DNA from 3 places in the Intrasporangium sp. DVR genome. Region 3 is predicted to be linked to each of the others. Evidence: riboswitches for the same ligand, from Rfam matches in the RefSeq annotation. Region 3 holds a riboswitch; each other region holds the start of a gene.
The links. Region 3 has a riboswitch for S-adenosylmethionine ahead of metX (homoserine O-acetyltransferase MetX). Riboswitches for the same ligand answer to the same signal wherever they lie in the genome.

Region 1: linked by a shared signal. The riboswitch ahead of ABWV20_RS11880 (aminotransferase class V-fold PLP-dependent enzyme) and the one ahead of metX (homoserine O-acetyltransferase MetX) in region 3 are both predicted to bind S-adenosylmethionine.
Region 2: linked by a shared signal. The riboswitch ahead of ABWV20_RS15530 (bifunctional o-acetylhomoserine/o-acetylserine sulfhydrylase) and the one ahead of metX (homoserine O-acetyltransferase MetX) in region 3 are both predicted to bind S-adenosylmethionine.

The regions. Positions count from the first base shown of each region.
Region 1 is NZ_BAABZW010000015.1:177,544-180,983, reverse strand. Features, by position in the region: gene ABWV20_RS11885 (DNA translocase FtsK) at 1-1,968, opposite strand, end outside; SAM riboswitch class IV at 2,156-2,282, shown strand; gene ABWV20_RS11880 (aminotransferase class V-fold PLP-dependent enzyme) at 2,317-3,440, shown strand, end outside.
Region 2 is NZ_BAABZW010000019.1:329,099-332,538, forward strand. Features, by position in the region: partial or broken gene ABWV20_RS15520 (glycosyltransferase family 2 protein) at 1-109, opposite strand, end outside; gene ABWV20_RS15525 (acyl-CoA dehydrogenase family protein) at 159-1,322, opposite strand; SAM riboswitch class IV at 1,484-1,599, shown strand; gene ABWV20_RS15530 (bifunctional o-acetylhomoserine/o-acetylserine sulfhydrylase) at 1,612-2,931, shown strand; gene ABWV20_RS15535 (S66 family peptidase) at 3,010-3,440, shown strand, end outside.
Region 3 is NZ_BAABZW010000019.1:71,793-75,232, forward strand. Features, by position in the region: gene ABWV20_RS14330 (universal stress protein) at 1-162, opposite strand, end outside; gene metX (homoserine O-acetyltransferase MetX) at 285-1,484, opposite strand; SAM riboswitch class IV at 1,504-1,617, opposite strand; gene ABWV20_RS14340 (DUF4192 domain-containing protein) at 1,962-3,104, opposite strand; gene ABWV20_RS14345 (YkvA family protein) at 3,206-3,440, opposite strand, start outside.

The DNA.
Region 1 (3,440 bases), on a different contig from region 3:
GACGACGACGAGGAGGTAGGGGTAGGTCGTCAGCTGGCGCTCGGACCCGGGGAGTGGCTTGACCTTCCCCGCCCGCACTGCCTTGTTGAAGTCGTCGACGTGCTTGAAGCCGAAGGCCGCCAGGTCGTCGTAGCGCTGGTCCATCTCGCGCACGACCCACTGGAGCGCCTCCGCGGCCTTCTTCGGGCTGGTGATGATCGGCGTGATGAGGTGCGGGATGCCTTCGTACGCGGTGAGCTCGACGCGCTTCGGGTCGACGAGGACGAGGCGGACCTCCTCCGGCGTCGCCCGCATGAGGATCGAGGTGATCATCGAGTTGACGAAGCTCGACTTGCCGGAGCCGGTCGCGCCGGCGACGAGCAGGTGGGGCATCTTGGCGAGGTTGGCGATGACGTAGGCGCCCTCGACGTCCTTGCCGACGCCCATGACCATGGGGTGCTCGTTGCTCCGGGCCGTCTGGCTCCGCAGCACGTCGCCGAGGGCGACGTTCTCCCGGTCGGCGTTGGGGATCTCGATGCCGATGGCGCTCTTGCCGGGGATGGGGCTGAGGATGCGGACGTCGGCCGACGCGACGGCGTAGGCGATGTTCTTGGAGAGGGCGGTGACGCGCTCCACCTTGGTGCCCGATCCGAGCTCGACCTCGTAGCGGGTCACGGTGGGCCCGCGGGTGAAGCCGGTCACCGCTGCGTCGATGTCGAACTGGTCGAAGACGTGGGTCAGCGACTCGACGACCTTGTCGTTGGTGTGGCTGCGGGTCTTGTGCGGGGCCCCGTGAGCCAGGATCGCGTGGTCCGGGAGGCGGTAGGTGACGTTGCCCTCGAGCGAGAGCTGCTCGACCCGGGACGGGATGGGCGAGGTGGGAGGCGGCACCAGCTCCGGCTTGGGCCCGACGCGGGCCGTGTCGGGGGCGCCGTGGGTCCGTGGGTCGGTGGCGTCGATGGCCTGGGTGCTCGCGGACGTGCCGGCCGGACGTGGGGCCAGGACACCGGGCGGCGTCGGCCGCTTCTCCCCGGGGCGCAGGCGCGTGGTCGGCTCGTCCTCCGCCTCCCGGACCGCGGCCTGCCGGAAGGCCTCGTCGCCGTCCCGCTCGCTGAGGTCGACGGCCTTGCGGCGGCTCCTCCTTGCGGGCCCTCCCTCGGCGTCCTCGGCAGGCTCGCCGCCGTCCGCCTCGTGCGGTCGGTGCAGGACGAGGTCGCGCAGCTGGCGGAGACGGTGCGGGATGTGGTTGACCGGCGTTGCGGTGATCACCAGGAGGCCGAAGGTGCCGAGCAGGATGAGGATGGCGATCGCGCCGTACCTGGACACGGCCGCGTCCAGCGGGCTGGAGGCGAGGAACCCGATGATGCCGCCGGCGGCGCGCATTCCTTCAGCGCCGTCAGGGGGGTTGGGGATGCCGTCACTGACGTGGGCCAGCCCGCACGCGGCGAAGGTCAGCGTGACGGTGCCGACGATGATGCGGTTGGTCGCTGCCTCGTCCTCAGGTGCTCGAAGGACTCGCAGACCAAGCAGGAGCAGGACGAGCGGAACGGCGTAGGCGATGCGGCCGAAGGTCCCCGCGACGACGGCGTGGACGCCGTCGCCGAAGACCCCGTCGACCCCCCACCACTCGCGCGCGGCGACGATGATGGCGAGCGCGATGAGGGTGAAGCCGACACCGTCCCGGCGGTGCTCGGGCTCGAGGTCGCGGGCGCTGGCGCCGACTCGTCGGACGGCTCCCCCGGCGACGTGCGACACCCCCATCCAGGTGTTGCGCACGGCTCGGATCGGCAGTGGCAGGCCGCCGCCCCTGGCCCTGCCCCGGGTCGCGGGACGTTTGGTCCCGCGGGCGCCACCGCGGCTCGCGGCCGGGCGTGCGGCGGCCTTGCCGCGGGTCGCGGCACCACTGCTCGTCCCCGACGCCGCCCTCGTCGTGGCCGACGAACCGGAGGACGAAGCAGGGCGCGCGCTGCTGGACCGACGTGTCGCCATGGTCGCACGGTACGACACCTGACCCCCTGAACTCACGCGTCACACGCGCAACACCCTCCTTTTGCTCCGATCCGACCCGCCGAGCGGCCTGGGACGAGGAGCGAGCCCAGCGGCATACGTCTCAGATGACGACACGGGCCCCGTGCCCGGTGGACAGCGGCGGGGGCGGCTCCCTATCTTCGTGTCAGGTCATGAGCGCCAGCGTCAAGCCCCGGCTCGCTGGCCAGCAACCCTCCTCCGCGGCGGGGTGCTCCGGGTGACGACCAGGCCGTCCTCGCCACGTTCGTGGTGTCGAGGCGCGGCAAGCGCGGACCTGCACCCGGCGGGTCCCCCGACCGAGGAGCCCCCATGTCAGTCCTCCCCCGTACCAGCGCGGCCCACGCCCGTTCCCTGGCGGCCGGCGCCACGGAGTGCGGAGCCGGCGCACCGCACCCGTTCGCCACCCGCACCCGTGCCGTCTCCGCCCCGTCGTCGGTGGCGCTGCCGGCGGTCGTCGGCGCCGGCCTCGTCGTGCCCACTCTCTCGGGGGCGACGACCTACGCCAACCTCGACCACGCTGCGTCCACCCCGGCCCTGGTCGCGGTCAAGGAGGCCGTCGACCGCGCCCTCGAGACCTACGCCTCGGTGCACCGCGGCGCCGGCTACGCGTCTCGTCTGACGAGCGCCTGGTACGAGCAGGCTCGCGCCGAGGTTGCAGCCTTCGTCGGCGCGCGTCCGGGTGACGCCGTCGTCTTCACCCGGACGACGACGGACTCCTGGGCCGTGCTGTCCGCTGCCCTGCCGGAGACGGCCACCGTGTTCGTCTTCGCGTCGGAGCACCACTCGACCCTGCTGCCATGGGGAGAGAACCGCACGGTGCGTCTGCCCGTCCCGCGCAGCATCGCGGAGGCGCACAGCGCGCTCTCCGAGGCACTCTCCGGGGAACTCTCCGGGACACTCTCCGGGCACGGCGACGGACCGCGCCTCGTCGTCATCACCGCCGCCTCCAACGTCACCGGCGAGGTGTGGCCGGTCGAGGAGCTCACCCGGTTGGCCCACCGGCACGGGGCCCGCGTCGCGGTCGATGCCGCGCAGCTCTCGGCGCACCGCCGGATCGACCTCGCCGCGTCCGACGTCGACTACATCGCCTTCTCCGGACACAAGACCTATGCGCCCTTCGGCACCGGCGTCCTGGCCGGGCGCTCCGACTGGCTCGACGCCGGCGAGCCCTACCTGCGCGGCGGTGGTGCGACCCGCGCCGTCGCCGAGGACGGGACGACGTGGGCGACCGGCGCAGCCCGCCACGAGGGCGGCAGCCCCAACGTCATCGGTGCCATCGCGCTCGCGGCAGCCTGCGCCACCATCGCCGGCAACCGGGCCGCCATCGAGGGCCACGAGACGCGCCTGCTCGCTCGGCTCCGCGACGGGCTGCGTTCGATCGACGGCGTCGAGGAGCTGTCCATCTTCGACGAAGCACATGACCGGGTCGGCGT
Region 2 (3,440 bases), 260 kb from region 3:
GCTCACCCGGGTAGCCCTGCTCGAGGATCGCCTGGACGGCCTCACCCAGATGCTTCTCCTCGTTGAGCAGGGGCATGATGACGCTGATGGGAGGTGGGTGATGCACGGGGTGCGTCCGCTCCGGGGCTCGGGAACTGAGGTCGGGAGGAGACTACCTCTCAACCCTTGAGGAGCTGGCGCGCCATGACGATGCGCTGGATCTGGTTGGTCCCTTCGTAGATCTGGGTGATCTTCGCGTCGCGCATCATCCTCTCGAGCGGGAAGTCCTTCGTGTAGCCGGCTCCGCCCAGCAGCTGCACCGCGTCCGTCGTTACCTTCATCGCAACGTCGGACGCGTAGCACTTGGCCGCCGCGCCGAAGAAGGAGAGGTCCTTGTCGCCCCGCTCGGACTTCGCTGCGGCCACGTAGACCATCTGCCGGGCCGCCTCGACCTCCATCGCCATGTCGGCGAGCATGAACTGGATGCCCTGGAAGTCGGCGATCCGCTTGCCGAACTGCTTGCGCTCCTTGACGTAGGCGACCGCGTGGTCGAGCGCCCCCTGGGCGATGCCGATGGCCTGGGCCCCGATGGTCACCCGGGTGTGGTCGAGGGTGCGCAGTGCGATCTTCAGGCCGTCACCGACCTCGCCGACCAGGCGGTCGCCCGGGATGCGGACGTTGTCGAAGTGCAGCTCGCGAGTCGGGCTGCCCTTGATGCCGAGCTTGCGCTCCTTCTCACCGAAGGTGAAGCCCGCATCCGACTTCTCGACGACGAAGGCGGACACGTTGTTGCCTCGCGGCCCGTCGGGGTCGGTCACAGCGAGGACGGTGTAGTACTCGGACACGCCGGCGTTGGTGATCCACGACTTCTGTCCGTTGAGGACCCAGTCGTCCCCGTCCCGCCGGGCCCGGCACTTCATCGACGCGGTGTCGGAGCCGGCCTCGCGCTCGGACAGGCCGTAGGAGAAGGTCGTCTCGCCGTGCGCCAGCGGCGGCAGGTACTTGCGCTTGACGTCGTCGTTCGCGGCGAGGATCAGCGGCAGCGAGCCGAGCTTGTTGACCGCCGGGATGAGCGCCGACGAGGCGCAGACGCGCGAGACCTCCTCGATCACGATGCAGGTCGCCAGCGCGTCGGCTCCGACGCCGTCGTACTCCTCGGGGACGTGGGGGGCGAAGAAGTCGGACGCCACCAGCGCGTCATGCGCCTCCTGGGGGTAGCGGGCCTCCTCGTCGACCGCCGCGGCGAAGGGAGCGATCTTGTCCTCGGCCACTGCGCGCACCGCCTCACGGAGCGCCTCGTGGTCCTCGCTGGTCCGGAACAGGTCGAAATCAGTGCTCGTCACGAGGAGCAATGCTACTCGCGAGACACAATTAGTAGGACGTCCAAGTGATCCAGGCCACCGCAGCCCGGGCGGCATCGGCCCCGGTGTCCAGCATGCGAACTCAGCGTCCACGATGAGGACGCCTGGGCGCGGACGAGCCCAGCGGCATACCATCCACGGAAGGTCATGAGTGTCAGCGTCACGGCCCCGGCTCGCTGACCGGCAACCCTCGCTACGCGGCGGGGTGCCCCGGGTGAAGACCTGGCCACCGGCGACCGCCGGTGCGCAAGCGCGAGTGTGAGGAACACCGATGAGCGACACCCCCGACTGGTCCTTCGAGACGAAGCAGATCCACGCCGGCCAGAGCGCCGACAGCGCCACCGGCGCGCGGGCCCTGCCGATCTACCAGACGACCAGCTACGTCTTCAACGACACCGACCATGCAGCGAACCTGTTCGGGCTCAAAGAGTTCGGCAACATCTACACCCGGATCATGAACCCGACCACCGACGTCGTCGAGCAGCGCATCGCCGCCCTCGAGGGCGGGGTCGGGGCGCTGCTCGTCGCGTCCGGCCAGTCGGCGACGACGCTCGCCATTCTCAACATCGCCGAGGCGGGCGACCACATCGTCGCCTCGCCGAGCCTCTACGGCGGCACAGTGAATCTGCTCAAGTTCACCCTGCCCAAGCTGGGCCTCGAGGTGACCTTCGTCGACGACCCGGCGTCGATCGACTCCTGGCGCGCTGCGATCCGGCCCAACACCAAGCTGCTCTTCGGGGAGACGATCGCCAACCCCAAGGCCGAGGTGCTCGACATCGAGGCCGTCGCGGCGCTGGCCCACGAGCACGGGGTCCCCCTCGTGGTGGACAACACCATCGCGACGCCCTACGTGATCCGCCCGATCGAGTGGGGCGCGGACGTCGTGGTCCACTCGGCGACGAAGTACCTCGGCGGCCACGGCACGTCCATCGCCGGGGTCATCGTCGACGCGGGCCGCTTCGACTACGGCCAGGACCCGGAGAAGTTCCCCAACTACAACACGCCCGAGGAGAGCTACCACGGGCTCGTGTTCGCCCGGGACCTCGGTGTCGGCAGCCCGCTCGGCGCCAACCTGGCCTACATCCTCAAGGCTCGCGTCCAGCTGCTCCGCGACCTCGGCCCCGCCGCCGCCCCGTTCAACGCGTTCCTCATCGCGCAGGGCCTCGAGACCCTGTCACTGCGGATCGAGCGCCACCTCGACAACGCGGCCAAGGTCGCGGCGTTCCTCCAGTCGCACGACCAGGTCGAGAGCGTCGTCTGGGCCTCGCTGCCGGACAGCCCGTCCTACGAGACCGCCCGGAAGTACGCGCCGCGCGGCGCTGGGGCCGTCCTGTCCTTCGAGATCCGTGGGGGCCTTGAGGCCGGGAAGAAGTTCGTCGAGGGCCTGACGCTGCACAGCCACGTGGCCAACATCGGCGACGTCCGCTCCCTCGTCATCCACCCCGCCTCGACGACGCACTCGCAGGGCCCTGAGGAGGACCGTCTCGCTGCCGGGGTGACCCCCGGGCTGGTCCGTCTCGCCGTGGGCATCGAGCACATCGACGACATCGTCGCCGACCTCGAGCAGGGTTTCGCCGCGGCCAAGGGCTGACCGGCCGGACGAGGTGGGCGGCGCGGCCAAGACCATGCCGTATGCCGCTCACCTCCGCCTGCTCGTACGCTGGCTCGCATGTCCGCCGAGCCTGCGACCGCCGTCCGCTATCCCGCTCCCCTGCGCCCGGGTGACCGGATCGGCGTCACCGCACCGAGCGCCGGTGTCCCCGACCGGCTGTGGGCACGGGTCGAGCTGACTCGAGAGTTCCTGGAGGCCAAGGGCTTCCGAGTCGAGATCGGTGAGTGCATGCACACGCCGTCGCACGTCAGCGCGCCGCGCGAGAAGCGTGCAGCCGAGCTGATGCGGATGCTCACGGACCCTGCGATCCGAGCCGTCGTCCCGCCGTGGGGTGGGGAGACCGGCATCGACCTGCTGGACCTGCTCGACTTCGCCGCGATCGCCGCCGCCGACCCGACCTGGTGCGTGGGCTACTCCGACACCACGACGTGGCTCACCCCCCTCACGCTCCGGACGGGGATCGCGACCATCCACGGCCAGAACTTCAT
Region 3 (3,440 bases):
CTCGCTCTCGAACCGGGCGGACTCGTCCGCGTCGAAGTCCTTGCCCCCTCTGTGCGAGCTGATCACGATGAGCTTGGTGCCTCGCAGCACGCACTCCTCCGCCGCTCGCTTCAGTGCGGCGCGGCCTTCCTTGGTCGCGACGTATCCAACGACAATGGCCACTGTGCCCGGACCTCCTTGGGACGGAAATGTCTTGTGATCGGACGCTACCCGAAAAAGCACCGTGCGGGAGCCGTCTGCGGTGGCGCGTCGGACACACTCGAGTGAACCCGGGCAGGTCGACGTCAGCCCAGGGCGGAGCGGATGATGACCCCCACCTGCTCATCCTCGATGAGGAAGCCGTCGTGGCCGAACCGCGAGCTGATGTGGGCGCGGACCGACCGTGGCAGCAGGCGGTGGAGCTCGTCCGACAGCTCGGGCGGATACAGCCGGTCGGTGTCGACGGACGCGATCGTGCACTCCGCGGTGATGCGTGACAGGGCCTGCGCGACGCCGCCCCGGTCACGACCCACGTCGTGGGAGTTCATCGCCTCGGTCAACACGAGGTAGGAGTTCGCGTCGAACCGCCGAGCCAGCTTTCCGGCGTGGTGGTCGAGGTAGCTCTCCACCGCGAACCGGCCCCGCTCACCGGAGCGCAGCGGGTCCTCCCCGAGCTGTGCGGTGCGTCCGAAGCGCTCGTCGAGCTCGGCACCCGTGCGGTAGGTGATGTGCGCGATCCGACGCGCAAGGCCCAGCCCTGCCTCCGGGGAGCGGCCGGCGCGGTAGTAGTCGCCACCGGCGAAGTCAGGGTCCTGGCGGATGGCCAGCAGCTGCGGTTGACACCAGGCGATCTGGTCAGCCGTGGCGTAGGCGGTGCTCGCGAGCACGATGCTGCGGTCGACGCGTCCGGGGTGTGAGGCGGCCCACTCGAGGGCGCGCATCCCGCCCATCGACCCGCCGACGACGGCGGCGAGCCGGGTCGCGCCGAGGTGCTCGAGGAGGCGCGCCTCGACCTCGACCTGGTCGCGAATCGTGACGTAGGGGAACCTGCTCCCCCACTCGCGCCCGTCGGGGGCGGTGCTCGACGGTCCGGTGGTGCCCTGGCATCCCCCCAGGACGTTGGCTGCGACGACGAACCACGAGTCGGTGTCGATCGGGCGGCCCCGGCCGACGAGTCCGGGCCACCACCCGGGAGAGGCATGGCCGGCACCTGCCTCGCCCTCGACGTGGCTGTCCCCGGTCAGCGCGTGCTCGATGAGCACGACGTTGTCGCCGGCGGCGTTGAGCGTGCCCCATGTCTCGTAGGCCACGGTGACGTCGGGAAGGATGCCTCCGCGTTCGAGCCGGAACTCTCCGATCTGCGCGAACCGGCGGGCACCGACCGGGTCGCCGAGACGCCACGCCCCGCTGACCCGCGGACTGGTCGGCGCCGCCGCGAACCCGTTGCGCACGGCGTCAGGTCGGAGTCGCAGGCGTCGCGTCGAGGTCTGATGGTTGTCTGTCATCGTCAAGGTCGACTCCCGGAAATCGCGCTTGCCGACCCCGGTCGCGGGGCGGCCTGGTCCTCACCCGGGGCACCCCACCGCGACGGAGGGTTGCCGACCAGCGAGCCGGGGCTTGACGCTGGTACTCATGACCTGGCCCAACTCTACGTCACGGGCGTCCCCGTTTCCTCCCCGTCGTCCACGGTGTGGAATGCGGCCGGTGGCCCGTCCCACGCTGTCCCTGGCTTCGACCGGAGGCTGCCGACGGTCCGGTGGTCACCCGCACCGGGCCGGGGGCGGGCACCGGGGGCGGCGGGCACGGGGGGCCGGCACGGGGGCCGGCACAGGGGGCCGGCACAGGGGGCCGGCACAGGGGGCCGGCACAGGGGGCCGGCACAGGGGGCCGGCACAGGGGGCCGGCACAGGGGGCGGGCACAGGGGGCGGGCACAGGGGGCGGGCACAGGGGGCGGGCACAGGGGGGCATCGAGCGACGGGCATCAGGCCGCGGGCATGCGGACTCCGTGATCGAGGCCCACCCGGATCAGCCTGGCGAGCCGGTACTCCGGATCGAGCTGCAGGGCGCGGTCGACGCACAGTCCGGCGCGCGTGCCGTCACCCCGGCACCAGGCGTAGGCGCCGGCGATGGTGAGGACCGGTGCGGCGAACCGCACAGGAGTCACCCGGCACAGCTCCAGAAGCGCATCCTCGACCCGGCGGGGGTCGCACACCAGGTCGTCAGCCTCGGGTACGAAGCCGTGGTCCACCTCTCCGACCAGGGCGTGGAGTCGCGTCAGCAGGCGATCGTCGACCTCGTCGGTCGGGAGCCAGCCCGGACAGAGCCAACCGATGAGCGCGTCTCGCAGGTCGCGGTCCTCGAGGGGCCCGACGAGCGGCGGGAGGAGGCGGGCCAGGCCCGCGGCCGGCGCCTCGCCGCGAAGCAGCACACCCCACGCGCCGAGAGACTCGTCGGTGAGCTCCTCCCAGCGGGAGGCAGCGGGCCGGCGGTCGGGCGCCGCGACTCCTTCCCCGGAACTGGTGGACTCGTCCACGCCCTCGGCGGGCCCGCCGATCCAGCTGAGGAAGCGGGAGTGCCTGGCCCTGCGATAGCTGTGCCGCCATTCCTCGACGGCCTGGGCCACGTGGTCGTCGTGAGCCTCCGGCAGCGGCTCGACGAGGGACGCGACCGCCCGCCTGCTGCCGAGCACCGATCGCCCTTGCGCGACGTAACCTGCCACCGCGGGCACGTCCGCCGGCGCGGGCAGGAGCCCGCCGTCATCCGGGCAGCCATCCGACCGAAGGCAGTACCAGCGCGCTCCCCGCACGACGAGGTCCTCGACCACCGGGATCCCGGCGAGCCCCAGGGCCACCCCGAGGGCATCGGCCAAGGGGCGCGCCTCGCCCGGCTCGTCCTCGTACGCGACGAGAGCCACCGCGGTGGCGCCGGCGCGCTCGATCGGCTCCATCAGCGCAGCGGCAGCCTGCGCTGCCTGTGGATGGGCGAGGACGTCCATCCGCGCAACGAGCCCGACGGACTTCTCCTGCAGGCAGATGATGACGACACTGCGCTCGGGCTGGAAGCCGAGGTGGAAGGGGACGATGGTGACCAGCTCGGCGGGTCCTGAGACGGAGATCTTCTGCATGCTCCGACAGTGGCGCAGCACCAGTCGGCGGGCCCGTCCATGCCGATGACCTGTGGATGACCGTCGGTCCCCTCCGGGGGGTGTGGATGACTCAGGTCGGCTCAGCGCTCGAGACGCTTGCGCACCGTCTCGAGGACGTAGGTCGTCGCGGCCTCGCGGGCGTGGTGTGTCAGCCGTGGGCCTGCACCGGTGGCCGCCACCTCGTGGACGCCGTCGCTCGCCGGAGACCCGAGCGGCCGGACCCGTCCTGCGGAGGCTCGTTCGGCGCGCGGGGGCGTGCGCCGACCCTGCCCCGCCTCCCACGTGAGGAACCGGTCGGTCTCCTCCACGAGTGTC